Regions from separate parts of the Chitinophaga pinensis DSM 2588 genome, predicted to be linked through region 4. Evidence: riboswitches for the same ligand, from Rfam matches in the RefSeq annotation. Region 4 holds a riboswitch; each other region holds the start of a gene.
The links. A riboswitch is a leader RNA that binds a small molecule or an ion and turns the genes downstream of it on or off. The one in region 4 is predicted to bind cobalamin.
Positions count from the first base shown of each region.

Region 1: it holds a riboswitch for cobalamin, as region 4 does, so the genes downstream of both, CPIN_RS19570 (DUF5074 domain-containing protein) here and CPIN_RS15585 (TonB-dependent siderophore receptor) in region 4, are expected to answer to the same signal.
Region 2: it holds a riboswitch for cobalamin, as region 4 does, so the genes downstream of both, CPIN_RS29945 (DUF5074 domain-containing protein) here and CPIN_RS15585 (TonB-dependent siderophore receptor) in region 4, are expected to answer to the same signal.
Region 3: it holds a riboswitch for cobalamin, as region 4 does, so the genes downstream of both, CPIN_RS22175 ((2Fe-2S) ferredoxin domain-containing protein) here and CPIN_RS15585 (TonB-dependent siderophore receptor) in region 4, are expected to answer to the same signal.

Region 1 is NC_013132.1:4,895,569-4,899,242, reverse strand. Features, by position in the region: gene CPIN_RS19575 (TonB-dependent receptor) at 1-1,115, opposite strand, end outside; gene CPIN_RS19570 (DUF5074 domain-containing protein) at 1,339-2,391, opposite strand; cobalamin riboswitch at 2,554-2,764, opposite strand; gene CPIN_RS19565 (STN and carboxypeptidase regulatory-like domain-containing protein) at 2,833-3,674, shown strand, end outside.
Region 2 is NC_013132.1:7,651,438-7,655,111, forward strand. Features, by position in the region: gene CPIN_RS29940 (hypothetical protein) at 187-945, shown strand; cobalamin riboswitch at 1,089-1,281, shown strand; gene CPIN_RS29945 (DUF5074 domain-containing protein) at 1,707-2,813, shown strand; gene CPIN_RS29950 (PKD domain-containing protein) at 2,892-3,674, shown strand, end outside.
Region 3 is NC_013132.1:5,559,747-5,563,420, forward strand. Features, by position in the region: gene CPIN_RS22160 (cobyric acid synthase) at 1-148, shown strand, start outside; gene CPIN_RS22165 (pyridoxal phosphate-dependent aminotransferase) at 145-1,173, shown strand; gene cbiB (adenosylcobinamide-phosphate synthase CbiB) at 1,152-2,105, shown strand; cobalamin riboswitch at 2,157-2,357, shown strand; gene CPIN_RS22175 ((2Fe-2S) ferredoxin domain-containing protein) at 2,501-2,866, shown strand; gene CPIN_RS22180 (HoxN/HupN/NixA family nickel/cobalt transporter) at 2,878-3,674, shown strand, end outside.
Region 4 is NC_013132.1:3,863,057-3,866,730, forward strand. Features, by position in the region: gene CPIN_RS15585 (TonB-dependent siderophore receptor) at 1-1,983, opposite strand, end outside; cobalamin riboswitch at 2,164-2,356, opposite strand; gene CPIN_RS15590 (class I SAM-dependent methyltransferase) at 2,464-3,171, shown strand; gene CPIN_RS15595 (helix-turn-helix domain-containing protein) at 3,291-3,674, opposite strand, start outside.

The DNA of each region.
Region 1 (3,674 bases), 1.0 Mb from region 4:
TCCAGGTTAACAGCCGTCATTTCATTCAGCTGAAAGTCCGCCGAAAGCGCCACATCCCAGAAAGAAGTCAGTTTATACTGGTTAGCGGAGGAAATATAATATTCATGCTGGCGATAGCGGTTCATGAGCGGACCGTAATCCGTAATGATCGATGTATCAAGATAACGTACATAATCATACATATACTTGGCATTCAACAACATGGTATACCGCTTGCCGAATTTCTTGTTGTAGGAGGTTTGTACAAACAGATTGCGGTCCCACTGGTGTTGCCCGTTATAGAACTTATTACTGACAATAGCGCCAGGCAGTCCGCGGGTGGAATTGTAATAATAAACTTTCGCGTGCCAGGTACTGCTGTCTTTAAACTGCCCGTAGAGCCCCCCTTCTACGCGGGAAGCGTCTATACCGGCATTTTCCCTGACAGCGGTCGTATCATAGGTACCATTGGTGTACCTGAATTTATACCGGCCATTGCCATGCAGCCATTCACTGCTGATAACTGCTGACAGGTTACTGGAGATCTTTTGTTCCAGTCGTACCGAGGGGTTGACCATACCGAACGAACCGGTCTTAATAGCTACTTTGCCATGCGTGGTTTCTCCTTCATGAAAAATCGGTTTCCTGGATTGCAGATAAATGGAGGAAGCTGCAGAAAATCCTTTTGCAGGTTGAAGAATAGCGCCTTTCTGCGCATTATAAAGATCGATCTGTTCTATATTATCCAGCGAAAAACGCCCCAGATCCACGGTACCGTTCTGCGCGTTGCCCAATTGTATACCGTCATAAAATACGCCCACATGGTTCGTTCCCATACTGCGTACGTTCAGGGTTTTGAGTCCACCTAAGCCACCGTAATCTTTCAGCTGTACCCCTGAAAAGAAGCGTACGGCGTCAGCCACAGACAGGCTATTCATCTTCTCCAGCGCAACACCGCTCAGTGTCTGTACAGGAGAAACGGAATTATTCTTACTGGAAAAAATGGTAACGCCCTGTAGCATCCGGGCAGCAGCAGTATCTTTTGGTACTGCTGCTGCGGATGCCGGCTTCGCCTTATCCTGTGCAAACAGAGATAGCGGCAGAAAGGAAAGAAGTATAAGAAGACGGTAAGTCAATTAAATGTTGTTTTAACTACAAAAGCTCCCAGTTAAGAATTAGGAATTAAGAATTAGGAATTAAGAATTAAGAATTAAGAATTAAGAATTAAGAATTAAGAATTTATCATTTATTGACGCCTCGGGTGCATTCTAAGCTGAATACCACGCCGGCCCATATTGATATTAGGAACGTCCTTTCTTCTGGAAGGCTAACCAATTCTTAATTCTTAATTCCTAATTCCTAATTGATTATCATGCCCGGGAAGAAATACCCCTTGTAACTCGTTGCGTGCAGCAGCGCGCCATTTGCCGCACTATGTATATACAGCTGGTTATTAATATCAGCGCCATACAGATTCGCATTACTGTTCAGCACCAGTATATTTCTGATACGATCAAACCAGATACCCTTTCCGAAGAAGTACTGTCCTGAAGGCAATGTGATAAATGGCGTATTCAGAGATGCTGCCTGTCCCGGAAGATATTTATAGACTTTATTGTTACCGGAGATTATATAGATCGCATTTTCAGTGGTAGATGCTACCATCGAGCTGCTATTGTAGGTAAATTCATTGTAATACACCGGGAAATTGGTGGTGATGCTGTCTACAGACAATGCACCGGCATTGATCTTTTTCAGCTGTGTTTTCGAAGCCGCCCATACGCTACCGTCCTGGCTTTGTACAAAGCCAGATACTGCTGTACCGAGTTTCTTTGCGACACTGTAGTCATTGGTATTGAGTACCACGATACCATCGTTCACAGACAGGAGAAAAATATGATTGCCACTTCTGAACATATCTGTTACTTCTCCTGTTACCCCTGGAATGGCCGTGCCGAGCGTAAGGTTAGTCAGGTTTACGGGGAAAACGCCGGTGCTGGTACTTAGCAAACCTCTTGTTTCATCCACACCGACAAATGAACGGCCATCATCGCCCGGCAAAGACTCGATACGATTGGTTTCTTTTAATGTTTTGGCATCCAGCACGACCATTGGAGCGCCGTATTTACCAACAAGATATATTTTATTATTATAAACGGTACCAAACTCCATGGTACTGGTATTCGGACCTAATGTTTTACCGGGATTTTCAGCGCTGTAGACGTATTCTATTACCGTATCCTTGTCATAGTCAAAGAAGTTAAGATCCCCTGCTCTTGTACCATAGTTACCTTCCGTTACCATCAGAAAGCCGGTGCCATACTTTGATGGGATGACTACATCATCATCCGTTTTACAGGCAGCGGCTAGTAACAGACCACCTAATAACCAGAGGCGTAAATTTTTATACATACATCGAATTTTTATTACAATAGATAAGTTTAGTCTGGACAATAATTTTTACTAAACGGCAGTCAAACCGTCTATTTGGGGCATATCTTCAGCGGACTTTTAAACTACTTGAAATAAGCCTAAAGGCTATTACAACATCAGCGCTTTTCACCCGAAGACACGATATAGCTGTTGCAACTGGCAGGTCTTCTGGCTCTCCTGCTTTTCCCGGGCCTTCCCGTTCCGCCTGGGGCGGACAGTGGCTTTGAAGAGTATACCGGAAAAAACGAACGCGTATTGCGATACAGGATTACAGCTACGGGGATAGCTCCGGAGTTACACCGGATTCCCTATTAATTCGCCTTCAGGCGAAACCAAATGCGGCACAAACCTACTGTATGAGCAGTAAATATCCAAAAAGAAAAATACGTAGTATCTTGCCGCAAATTCAAAACTGTTCTGTTGAAACAACTATTTCTGATAGTAGCATTCCTCTTCGGGAGCTACTCCAGCTATGCCCAAAGCCTGCTTAACAAAACCGTCTCAGTCATCGCAGACCGCAAACCCCTGGCTGCTGTACTGGACGATATCAGTATGCAGGGGGATTTCCATTTCTCTTATGTCAAGGAATTTATTCATGATGATAGCCTGGTGACGGTCAATGTCAGCAATCGCTCTGTCAAACAAGTGCTCGACATATTGTTTCAGGGCAATTTCCAGTTCCGCGAGATCGGTAATCAGATCATTATACAACCCGGCACCTCTTCAAAAGAGAAGTGGTATGTAGTCAGCGGACAAATCAAAGACGCCACCACCGGGCGTCCTATCGTGAATGCCAGTGTCTATGAAGGCGTACAGCTGATCTCTACCCTAACCGATGATCAGGGGTATTTCAGGCTGCGTCTCCGTGAAAAGGAAAGAACCGCGGCCATGCTGACCGTCAGCAAGGAACTGTACCGCGACACCATCATGCTGGTACCTGGCGGGCATGACCAGGAAATGAACGCCACTATCAAACCCGCAGCCCCTATACAATTATCAATAGTAGACGTCAATCAACATACACATGTAGAACAGACTTTCTTTGGCCGTTTCTTCCTGTCTTCCAAACAGCGGATGCAGAGTTTGAACCTGAGTGACTTCTTTACCCGCCAACCCTATCAATACTCCCTCTTACCTGCTTTAGGCACACATGGAAAGTTGGGTTCGCAGGTGGTAAATAAATTTTCCATGAACCTGATAGGTGGCTATACCGCCGGTCTGAGTGGTGTCGAAATAGCCGGCATCTTCAATATTGACCAGAA
Region 2 (3,674 bases), 3.8 Mb from region 4:
CACTAGCTTATAACTACGGGCCAATTTACTTCCGGAATTCCGAAACTACGAGCACAAAACACTGTCAAAGTGACGTAGTTTTCCCGAATGAGAAATACCAGGGAAACACGCTATACGTTGCATAGAAGAATAATTTACCTTGCAGTGGAAAAGATCCATTTCTGTTAACTACCCACAAACGAACTTATGAAAAGAGTATTCATCGCCATCTTATTACTGGCCACCAGTTTTGTGGCAGTACAGGCACAGGAAACAACAGCTGAACATCAGAAAGTAATTGCCGAATTTATCAGCAACGTAAAACAACAAAACAAGGAAGCACTGGCTGCTAAAGTAGCATTCCCCCTAAGAAGAGATGCACCTATCCCACCGGTAAAAACAAAGGAAGAATTCCTGGAGAGATATAACGAGATCTTTGATGAATCACTCATAAAAGCAATCGTCAATTCCAAACCAGATAAAGACTGGATAGCAATGGGATGGCGTGGCATAATGCTTGAACACGGTAAAGTATGGCTGGATGATAATGGTAAACTGATTGCAGTGAATTATCAATCCACTATTGAAAAAAGAAAACAAGCCGCACTGATCTCCAGCGATAAAAAAGAACTGGACAAATCAGTCAGAAAATATAAACGACCGGTGTACCTGCTGGAAACACAAAAGTTCCGCATCAGGATCGATAATATGGGAAAAGACCAGTATCGCTATTCTTCCTGGAAATTACAAAGCAAGATGAATGAGACGCCTGACCTCGTAATAGATGGTGGCAAAGTTGTCTTTGAAGGTACAGGTGGTAATCATTACTACGAATTCGTCAACAATGGCTACACCTACGAATGCGTATTCACCGTATTAGGCGAAAAAGAGGCTCCGCCAGCCCTTGTAAAGATCACCAAAGACGGTAAAGAACTGCTGTCGCAAAATGCCACTATCATCAGATAGCAATCAGAACTTAAAAAATTATAAAAAAAACGTCCTGCCAACAGCGGACGCTTTTTTATTCATACCACAAAACGGAACGCACATTTATTGTGACTTCTCCCATCTCCTGTATGGCTATCACCTAATTCTTAATTCTTTTCCGTACTTTCGCTCCTGCAAATGGTTGCCCGCACTCCGGGCATTAAAAGGGAATCCGGTGCAAAACCGGAGCTATCCCCGTAGCTGTAACCTGAGTATCATTTCGGTTCTCTCTTTGCCACTGTCTCGCCTCAGGCGGACGGGAAGGCCACCGGAACATCAGGGAGCCAGAAGACCTGCCCCTTGCAACTTCATTCAAGCGCTTTCGGGTGAAAGGCGAAGAGTGTAGCCTGTAAAGGTTCTATATTCTTTTCTGGTGTTTATTTACCCCCTTTGCGCATACTGCATTAGCTGTCGTGTGTGTGATGTGATTGTTATATGTATGCTCCTGTGCCACTATCTGTAGCAAACAGGCATACATATACGCCATGTTACATGTACACCGCAATTGTTGCCGTGTGTAATGTGATTGTTGATTCGTACGCCCGCCTATGCTGCTAACAACAGCTGACAGGCATACGTATGACCATATCACATACATACCGTGTGTGTAAGAGATGATTGATACGTATTCCCACCTATGCCGTTATCAACAGTAGACAGGCATACGTATGACTACATTTCAAACTCGGTCGCATCATTGAATGAAGGGTATGGATGTGCTTAATCACTCAACCCTTTATATGAAAATCAAACATTACCTGCTCGTACTCGTAGCACTACTGCCTTTACTGCACGCATGCAGAAAAGATGAAACAGAACAACTGTCCCTGCCCGCTATCGCAGCTAACAATGCCATCGCTGCTACCGGTTTCGCGAACGGCTTCTTTATCGCCAATGAAGGCTGGTACGGACACGGTTCCGGTGACCTGCACTTCTACGACTACAGTGCCGATACCCTGCGACTCAACATTTACGCAGCCGCAAACCCCGGCAAAACATTAGGTGGCGCTACCAGTACTTTACAGTTCGCCACTACGTTCAGAAACAAAATGTACATCGTTGTCAAAGCTGGCGGTCCGCTGGTTGTAACAGACGCTAACACCATGGTGGAAACAGCCCGGCTGACGACTATGCCCGACAATGACGGACACGCCTTCCTCGGACTTGACAGTACCAAAGGCTTACTCACCACCAGCGGTGGCGTATATCCGATTGCCCTCCCCGGACTCACTGCCGGCGCCAAACTGCCTGGTATCAGCAGCTATAGCGGCGATATGATCAAAGCAGGCAATTATATCTTTGTACATGCACAAACAGAAGGTATCGTCGCCTACAACGCTTCCTCACTCACAGTAGCACGTTCCTTCGGTACGGCAAACCTTTGTTTTGCACTGGGTAAAGACGGCGCAGTATATGCCGCTAACACAGACTCCCTGATCCGTATCAACTCCACTACCCTGGCACGTAGCGCCGTTAAACTGCCATTCTCCACACCATCTCCATGGGGGGCATGGCGCCATTCCGCGATTACGTCTTCTACGACAGACAGCAGCATTTTTATCGTACGTAACAATGGCTTCATGGGTGGCACCACGCTCTATCGTTACGTTATCGGTAACACCGCTTCACTGTCTACACCGTTCATTACACTGCCATCCGGACAATACTTCTACGGCGCAGGTACTGCCTACGACAAGAGTAACAATACACTCGTCGTAACCACCGTCAATGGGCCATTTACCGGTAGCGTTAACACGGTCCTCCGCTACAACGCAAGCACTGGTGCACTGATTAACTCAAATGTCTTCAATGGCTGGTACTTCCCTGCCATGCCCGTATTTCATTAACTCATAAACCCTCCGTGTTTCTTCATCACCTGATAGAAGAGACACGGAGTCATTTACCATTTAACAAAAAAGATTATCATGCGAAAAATTCTACTCGCTGCAACAGCGATTACGCTTATCATCAGCAGTTGTTCGAAAGATGAAGATGTACAACAACCGCCTGCCGAAGCGCCTAAAATCACCATTACCACTCCCGACGGCGGTTTCGCGGTGGATAACAGGAAATGGTTCAAAGTAAACCCCGCCGTAGTAAGCGATTCCGTCTCTACCACCTACACCTGGGTATTGAATAATGATACCATCAGTACAGCAAAAAATCTGCTGTATGCATTCGGTGATGCAGGCACCTTTACGCTCACCTTTACCGCAAAAAATAACGCCGGCAGCACACAGCAACAGATTACTGTAAAAGTGACGGGAAAGACGTACACAGGCGCTGTAACGGTGTTTGATTACTTCCCCGCGCCAGGACAGTTCACCAACGGTCTGCCTCCCTGGGAAGAAGGTAACACAGATAAAGAAATGATCGCAAAAGCGCAGGAACAGCTGAATACAAATGGCATGATCTCCCTCGGTGGCTTCGGCGGTTATGTTGTACTCGGAACAGATCATACGATCATCAGCAAAAAAGAGGAATATGATTTCCTCCTGAAAAGTAATGCCTTTCCTAACTGGTCTGAAGCCGGTATCGTGATGGTGGCTATAGATGCCAATGGCAACGGACTACCCGATGATGAATGGTACGAGATCGCTGGCTCCGATTATAACAGCCCCGAGACGACACACGGCTATCAGATCACCTATTACAAACCGGACGAAAACAAAGAACAGAAACCCGATGGTATGTACATGCTCGATACT
Region 3 (3,674 bases), 1.7 Mb from region 4:
TCTGCTGAAAGATCATGCGACACAGTCATCCGGTGCACCGTTTGATTACCTCGCCTTTAAAGAGGAACAATACGATAAACTGGCACAACACCTACGCGAACACATCGACATGGCATATATTTACAGACAATTAAAGACACAGTCATGATCAACGGGCACGGAGACGACAGATACCTGTTCAATTATCCTGTTAAAGCCGATTTTAGTTCCAATGTATACTACGAAGGCTTGGCCGGCGGATTACGCCAGCACCTGACTGATTGTCTCTATAAACTGAACAACTATCCCGAAGCCAATGCACAACGCCTGCAACAGGCACTGGCCGACTGGCACCAACTCAGCGCTGAGCAGGTACTGGTCACCAATGGTGCAACGGAAGCTTTCTACCTGGTAGCCCACGCATTTCGCAGAAAATCAGTTACTATCGCTATACCAGCCTTCGCAGAATATGAAGATGCCTGTCAGGCGAATGACCTCAGCATCAGTTATATCCCTTACGATGAACTACATCCCGCTACCCGCTTCACGTCAGATCTCGTATTCTTTGGTAATCCGAATAATCCTACCGGCGCAGTATTACACCCTGAAACGATCCGGGAATTGCTGGGTGCACACCCGCAGACGATATTCGTGATTGATGAAGCCTATGTAGATTTTACGGAAGCAATCATCTCTATGGTGGGCGCTATCGATCAGTTGCCCAATCTTATTATTATAAAATCACTCACCAAGACATATTCCATCCCGGGTTTACGACTGGGTTATATCCTCAGTAACGCGACTATCATTCAACAGATACTCGCGTCTAAAATGCCCTGGTCTGTCAATGCCCTGGCCATTGAAGCCGGACTCTATATCGCACAGCACAGGGATGCATTGGCATTGCCTATCGCGGACCTGCGGAAAGACACGCTGGACCTGATGGCTGCGGTGAAGCATATTGAAGGTATACAGGTCAGGGATACCCAGACCAATTTCTTTCTTTCGCGGACAAACACCGGTACTGCGGCTGACCTTAAACGATACTTACTGGAAAATGAAGGTTTGCTGATAAGGGATGCGGCCAATTTCAAAAGCCTTAGTCCACAACATTTCAGGGTCGCCACACAAAGACCGGAAGAAAATCAGCTACTTATAAAAGGTATTCAGGCATGGATCAGCAGTATCTCTTAATCATTATTCCCTTAGTGGCGGGCTATCTGCTGGACCTGGCATTGGGAGATCCACGCTGGCTGCCACACCCGATAAGGTTGTTTGGTCATCTGATCAGCTTTGGTACCAAAACACTCAACCGGGGGAAAGGCCGTTTCCTGAAGGGGATGATTTTGAGCGTCTTACTGTGTGCTATCTGCTGGCTATTCTTTGCCGGCATGCAGTTTTGGTTACTGCGAATACAGACACCCGCCTTTTACTACCTGTTCACCTCCATTTTCGTCTTCTTTGCTTTAGCCAATAAAAGCCTCTTACAGGAAGGCCGCGAGGTTTTTGACGCACTGAGTAGTCAGGGACTGGATGCGGGCAGAAAACGCCTTTCCTGGATCGTAGGGAGGGAAACCAAAAACCTCGGCGAAAACCAGATCAGAACTGCCGTCTTTGAAACCCTCTCAGAAAACCTGAGCGACGGAGTCATTGCGCCCCTTTTCTATTACGCCGTTGGCGGATTACCGGCTATGATGACCTATAAGATGATTAACACCCTGGATTCCATGATCGGGTATAAAAAAGAGGAATATTTCTGGTTCGGGAAATTTGCCGCCAGACTGGACGATGTGGCCAACTTCATTCCGGCGCGTATCACAGCACTGCTCATGGTACTGGTAGCCTTCAGCAGACGGGGACTGACCTACATCTTCAGATATGGCCACCAGCACGCCAGTCCGAATTCAGGATACCCGGAAGCCGCCCTGGCAGGTATTATGTACTGCCGCTTTGGAGGGCCAAATACCTACCATGGACAATTAGTAGTCAAACCCTATATTGGTGAACACCCCCGGGATATTGCCCACGAAGAACTGCGCAAAGTCATGTATATCAATCATGCTGTCACATTCCTGAGCGTTTTACTCATAGTCGCCACCTATATAATATACGCCGTAACTACCTGATTGACTGCACGCTGTTCTATTCTCCTGCTAAAAAGAGCAAATAATTACCTACATTTGAGCCAGTTTCTTGGTTTTCGTCCGGCCCAAAGCCGGCTGAAATTAAAAGGGAATTTGGTGAAAACCCAAAACAGTTCCCGCTGCTGTAAGTTCTGTAACAGCTTTTAACCAGTGCCACTGTCGTAATCCCCAATCGGATGGGAAGGCGTTAAGAGTAGAACGAGTCAGAAGACCTGCCAACAAACTATGTTTATCCAACACTTCGGGAAAAAAGTCATGGGAGAACGTAATGCACGTATGCCGTCCGGTATACATGCTTCCTGTTTTCTATCTTTTTGCTGAGGTCTTGTTTAATCATTAACGGGTAATTAATGTATTAATCAAAAGTAACGAGTCGTATGGCAATTAAAGATCTGACTAAAGTTCAGAAGATCCTTTTTATCTGTAATGGAGGCACCTGTAATAAAAACAACGCCGCTGATGAAAACACGGTACAGCTCAGAACGCACCTCACAGAGCATGACCTCAATGACGAAATCCACACTGTTCGTACCAAATGCCTGGGACAATGTACCTGGGGACCAATGATCTTTATGCATCCGGAAGGTCTCTGGTATAAAAATGTAAACCTGGATACCACCCGCGAGATCGTGACGCAACATCTCCTGAAAAATGAATTGGTACTGGAACATGTGCATTTCCCGGAAGCTGAAGAGGTAGCATCCAGTCCGCTTACGCTCAAAAGCCCTCAGCCAAACGAATAAAACCCCGGCACATGAACATCTTACAACAGGATCTGACCGGATTTATCGTCCTGGCCGTACTTGGTTTACGTCATGGACTGGACCCCGATCATATTACTGTGATCGACGGATATACCTACCGTCTGCATCTCCATAAAAGTATCTGGACCAGATGGGTAGGCACACTCTTTACTTTCGGACATGGGATCATGGTCACCGCCATAGCCCTCTTCCTTTGTATACTGAAGAATAACTTCGAAATGCCTCCTGCACTGGATATCGTGGTGGAATGGCTGTCTTCCGTGATGCTCCTGTTTATGGGTATTTCTAACCTGATCAATCTGACCCGCAAGGACAGTACACAGACAGGTAGTTTCCGTAAGCGACTGTTACCCAAAACCTTCAGTAACAGTCTGAATCCGTTTACCGTTATCATCACCGGTATCATATTCGGGTTCATCTTTGATACCTCCTCCCAGATCGCTGCATTCGGTTATGCCGTATCCGTCTCTAATCAATGGATCTATGCTATCATGGGCGGCGTGGTATTCTCACTGGGACTGATCATCACCGGTACCTGCGATTCCCTGCTGCTGAGCAAGTTACTCAAGACCTTCGATCAGAAAAAGATCCAGAGTCATCGTTTTAAACTGAATGTGCTGATCACGATCATGTGTTTTGCCATTCCTATGTATAAAATTGCAAGCGCCTGGAACGAGTCCCTGGAACTAAATGATTTCCAGAATAATATTGTCGGACTCGTTTTTATTAGTATCATTATATCTTTATACGTGGAGCTCTACCTGCGGCACAGATACGCCAAACAGGA
Region 4 (3,674 bases):
TCCTTTGGAATCCGCAGCACCAACACGTTTGTATAGACCACCCGGCAGACTCTCCACCTGGTTATTCTTTCTCATATAATAAAGCGAACCAGTGAGTGACCATGCTTTGCTCAGGTCCAGCCGGGAACCGAATTCTGCCTGGTAACCATCTTCCGGATCAAAGGTTTCACCATTAGGTGCAACCCTGCGGGAAGGTTTGAAATAGGTGGAGTAAGACCCGTATACGGACAATGCTTCAATGGGCTGATATACCAGTCCTGCGCGGTACGTGAATGCGGAAGACGGGATGTCTGTTTTGGCGCCTTTATCTGTTACATGGTGAGTTCTGTCTATCTTATTGGTATAATAAGTGCCCCTGAAGAGATCATAACGGAGGCCCGCCAATGCTTTCAGTTTATCCGATAACTTCAGCCATTCCTGTACATAGAAGCCATGTACCTGCTCTTCTGTCGCCCTGTACTGTGTCTGATAATAATCGATATTACCCTGACTCAGCACCGGATTTTGTACCGCGATCTGTGCATAAAGTCCGCTACCAGAAATATTACCGTTGTAAGTTTTACGATCTAAGATGCTGAGGGAATAACCAAACAATAATTTATGCCCGATATTACCTGTTTGCGTCGTATACGTCAGCTCCAGCTGGTTTTGCAGGGGTTTGGTGATATGATTAAAATACAGGGGAGAGGTACGTGTCAGCGAGTCCATTCCTTCGTTGAAGGTCAGTTCCTCTGTTGAAAGATAATCGATGTTATCGTAGGAGTAAGACAGTTGGTCAGACAGTACGAGTTTACTGTTGAACTGATGCGTATATCGCAGCTGGAAATCGTAGCGGGTATTCTTCAGGAAATCCGCGGGATCATTGTAACGTGTATCAACGCTCATACCCGGGGCGATCTTACCGCCTTCCATTACGGGAATACCTGCATCTGTATCATATTTGTCTTTGTTAGCGCCAACACTCAGATAGAAGTTGTCACGCGAGGTTGGTGTGTATTCTAAGGCAAGATAAGCATTGTTAGTATTGACGCCTGATTGGCGATAGCCATCTGTTTCTGATAATCCGACGTCTACTCTGTAGGCGAGTTTATTATTGATTGCACCACCTGCACCAGCACGCATACGACGGGTATTAAAGCTGCCATAAGAGGCGGAGAATTCTGCTTTCTGTTCCTTAGAAGGACGTTTGCGTACCAGGTTAATGATACCACCCAGTGCGGAATGCCCAAATAATACAGAGGCGGGTCCTTTCAGTACTTCAATACGCTCAATATTAGCCAGGTTCGTACTGGGGGCACTGGTAGAGATGTTATGACGTTCATCTCTGACACCGTCTACGAGTAACACAAAGTTGTTGAAACCACGGATAGTGAAGTGCTGGAAACCGCCATAGGTAGTATTGGCACGTACGCCTGTCGTGTTTTTTATGGCTTCTCCCAGATCGTCTGTCCCTCTTTGTTCAAGTGTACGGGCAGAAACTGCGGAGGTGGTCAGCGGTAAGTCTCTGACAGGAACCGCTATTTTATTAATACCGGCAAAGGAGGATACCTGTGCGGTACTCACTGTTACTTCCGATAGCTGGCCGGTATGGCTGTTCAGCTGAAAGGAGAGAGAGGTTGTTTGTCCGCCGGTGACAACAGCCGGGTGTTTACCAGTGTGGTAACCTACGCCGCTGGCTGCGAGTGTATATGTCCCTTCAGGGATGTTTGAAAACGTAAAGCGGCCCTCCGTATCCGTTACTGTACCATGACCGGTGCCATGTAGTCTTACGGTGATATCCGCCAATGGTTGCCCCGTTTCTGTAGTGATCTGTCCGCGCAAATCACCGGTACGAGCTGCGTTTGTCTGCGATTGTGCATGGAGTTTGTTCACCTGTAAAAAAGGATGCACCATGCATACAAGCGCACAAAGAAAAACAACCTGTAAAGAGAAAGAAAAGTAATAATGACCTGTTCTGGCATTACCTGTTGTAGAAATTTGCATTGATAGCGTTGATGAAGAATATAAAAAAAATGTTCTTCAGCACTTTACCATGCGATCGGGTACAGCTATACAGAAAAGGCCGGAGGCTTGTATAAATACACAAATAGTCCACGGGCGTAATTGTTTATTACACCCCGGCTATACACCTCCATTCTCGACGTTGCTTCAGTCCACGAAAGCATTGCCAGCATAAAAAAGGCAGGTCTCCTGACTTGTAACATTGCTACCATCCTTCCCATCCGCCTTCGGCTGAACAGTGGATATTTTTTGGCAGCAACTGATTGTGTTACTTACAGTTGCGGGACAGTTCGTGATTTACACACGATTCCCTATTAATCTGCGGCTAAGCAGAACCTTTTTAAGTTGGGGAAAGAAAAAGAACTTGAACGGGGCAAATATAGCGTTTTTTTAATTTGCCCTTGCGTGTTCCCTTTTTCCAGTAAGCTGCTGCGTATTGAAAATTATTTTTATTTTTACCAGATGCCAGACAGACAAATACCTTACGCTTTTAACCCGGACATACGCTATCCGGCCTATCTCACAAGGAAGGCGCTCCTGAATGCGCTGACTATTTACATTCCTCAATTGAAAGGGCGTTTAATGGATTTTGGCTGTGGTTCAAAACCCTATAAGAGTCTGTTTTCTGTGGATGAATATATCGGTGTGGATTATGACAGTGAAGGCCATCCGCATGATGACGAGCCTGTAGATGTTTTCTATGATGGCAGACACCTGCCTTTCCCGGATCAGCATTTTGATGCAGTGTTCAGTACCGAGGTATTTGAGCATGTATTCAACCTGGAAGAGATTTTGCTGGAGATCAATAGGGTAATGAAATCAGGAGGTCGTATACTGATCACTTGTCCGTTTGCGATCTGTGAGCATGAAGAACCCAACGATTATGCCCGTTATACGCAATTTGCATTGCGCAGCCTATTTGAAAAGAGTGGTTTTAAAGTATTGCAGATAGATAAAACCGGCGGTAACATAGAGACGATTATGCAATTAAAGATTACTTATGTAGCGAAGCATATTCTACCAGTTTTCCGTAAAATACCGGTTGTAAGGTCATTGGCCCGTCTGGTCGTATATAGTTCCATGAACCTGTATGCGATGGTGTTAGCGGCTATTTTGCCCCGCAGAAAGGATCTTTATCTGAATAATGTCCTTTTGTGTGAGAAGTTATAAACTGTTCATCATTACTGCCGGTTAATATGGCGGTATTGCAATAATCATTCAATAAAAGAGGATGTCTGCTATATGGCAGACATCCTCTTTTATTAATAGCGATCTTCAGATACCTTCACTCACTTAAGTCCCTCGCGAAACTGTAGCGGCGTCATGTTCGTCTTGCTTTTAAAGAGTTTATTGAATGACTGCGGATGTTCAAATCCCAGTTCATATGCGATTTCTGCCGCTGTAAGCGCTGTGGTAGAGAGTTTTTGTTTAGCTGCTTCAATCAGCTTTGCATGAATATGCTGTTGTGTGTTCAGTCCGGTAAGGTTGCGCAACAGGTCACTCAGATAACCGGAAGATACGTTCAGTTGGTCTGAAAAGTACTTCACCGTAGGTATACCATGTTGCAGGCCCATTTCATCGGTATAGTACGTGTTCAGCAGTGTTTCAAATTGTTCTATAATCGGACTGCTGACGGTCTTTCTTGTAATGAATTGCCGTTTGTAATACCGGTT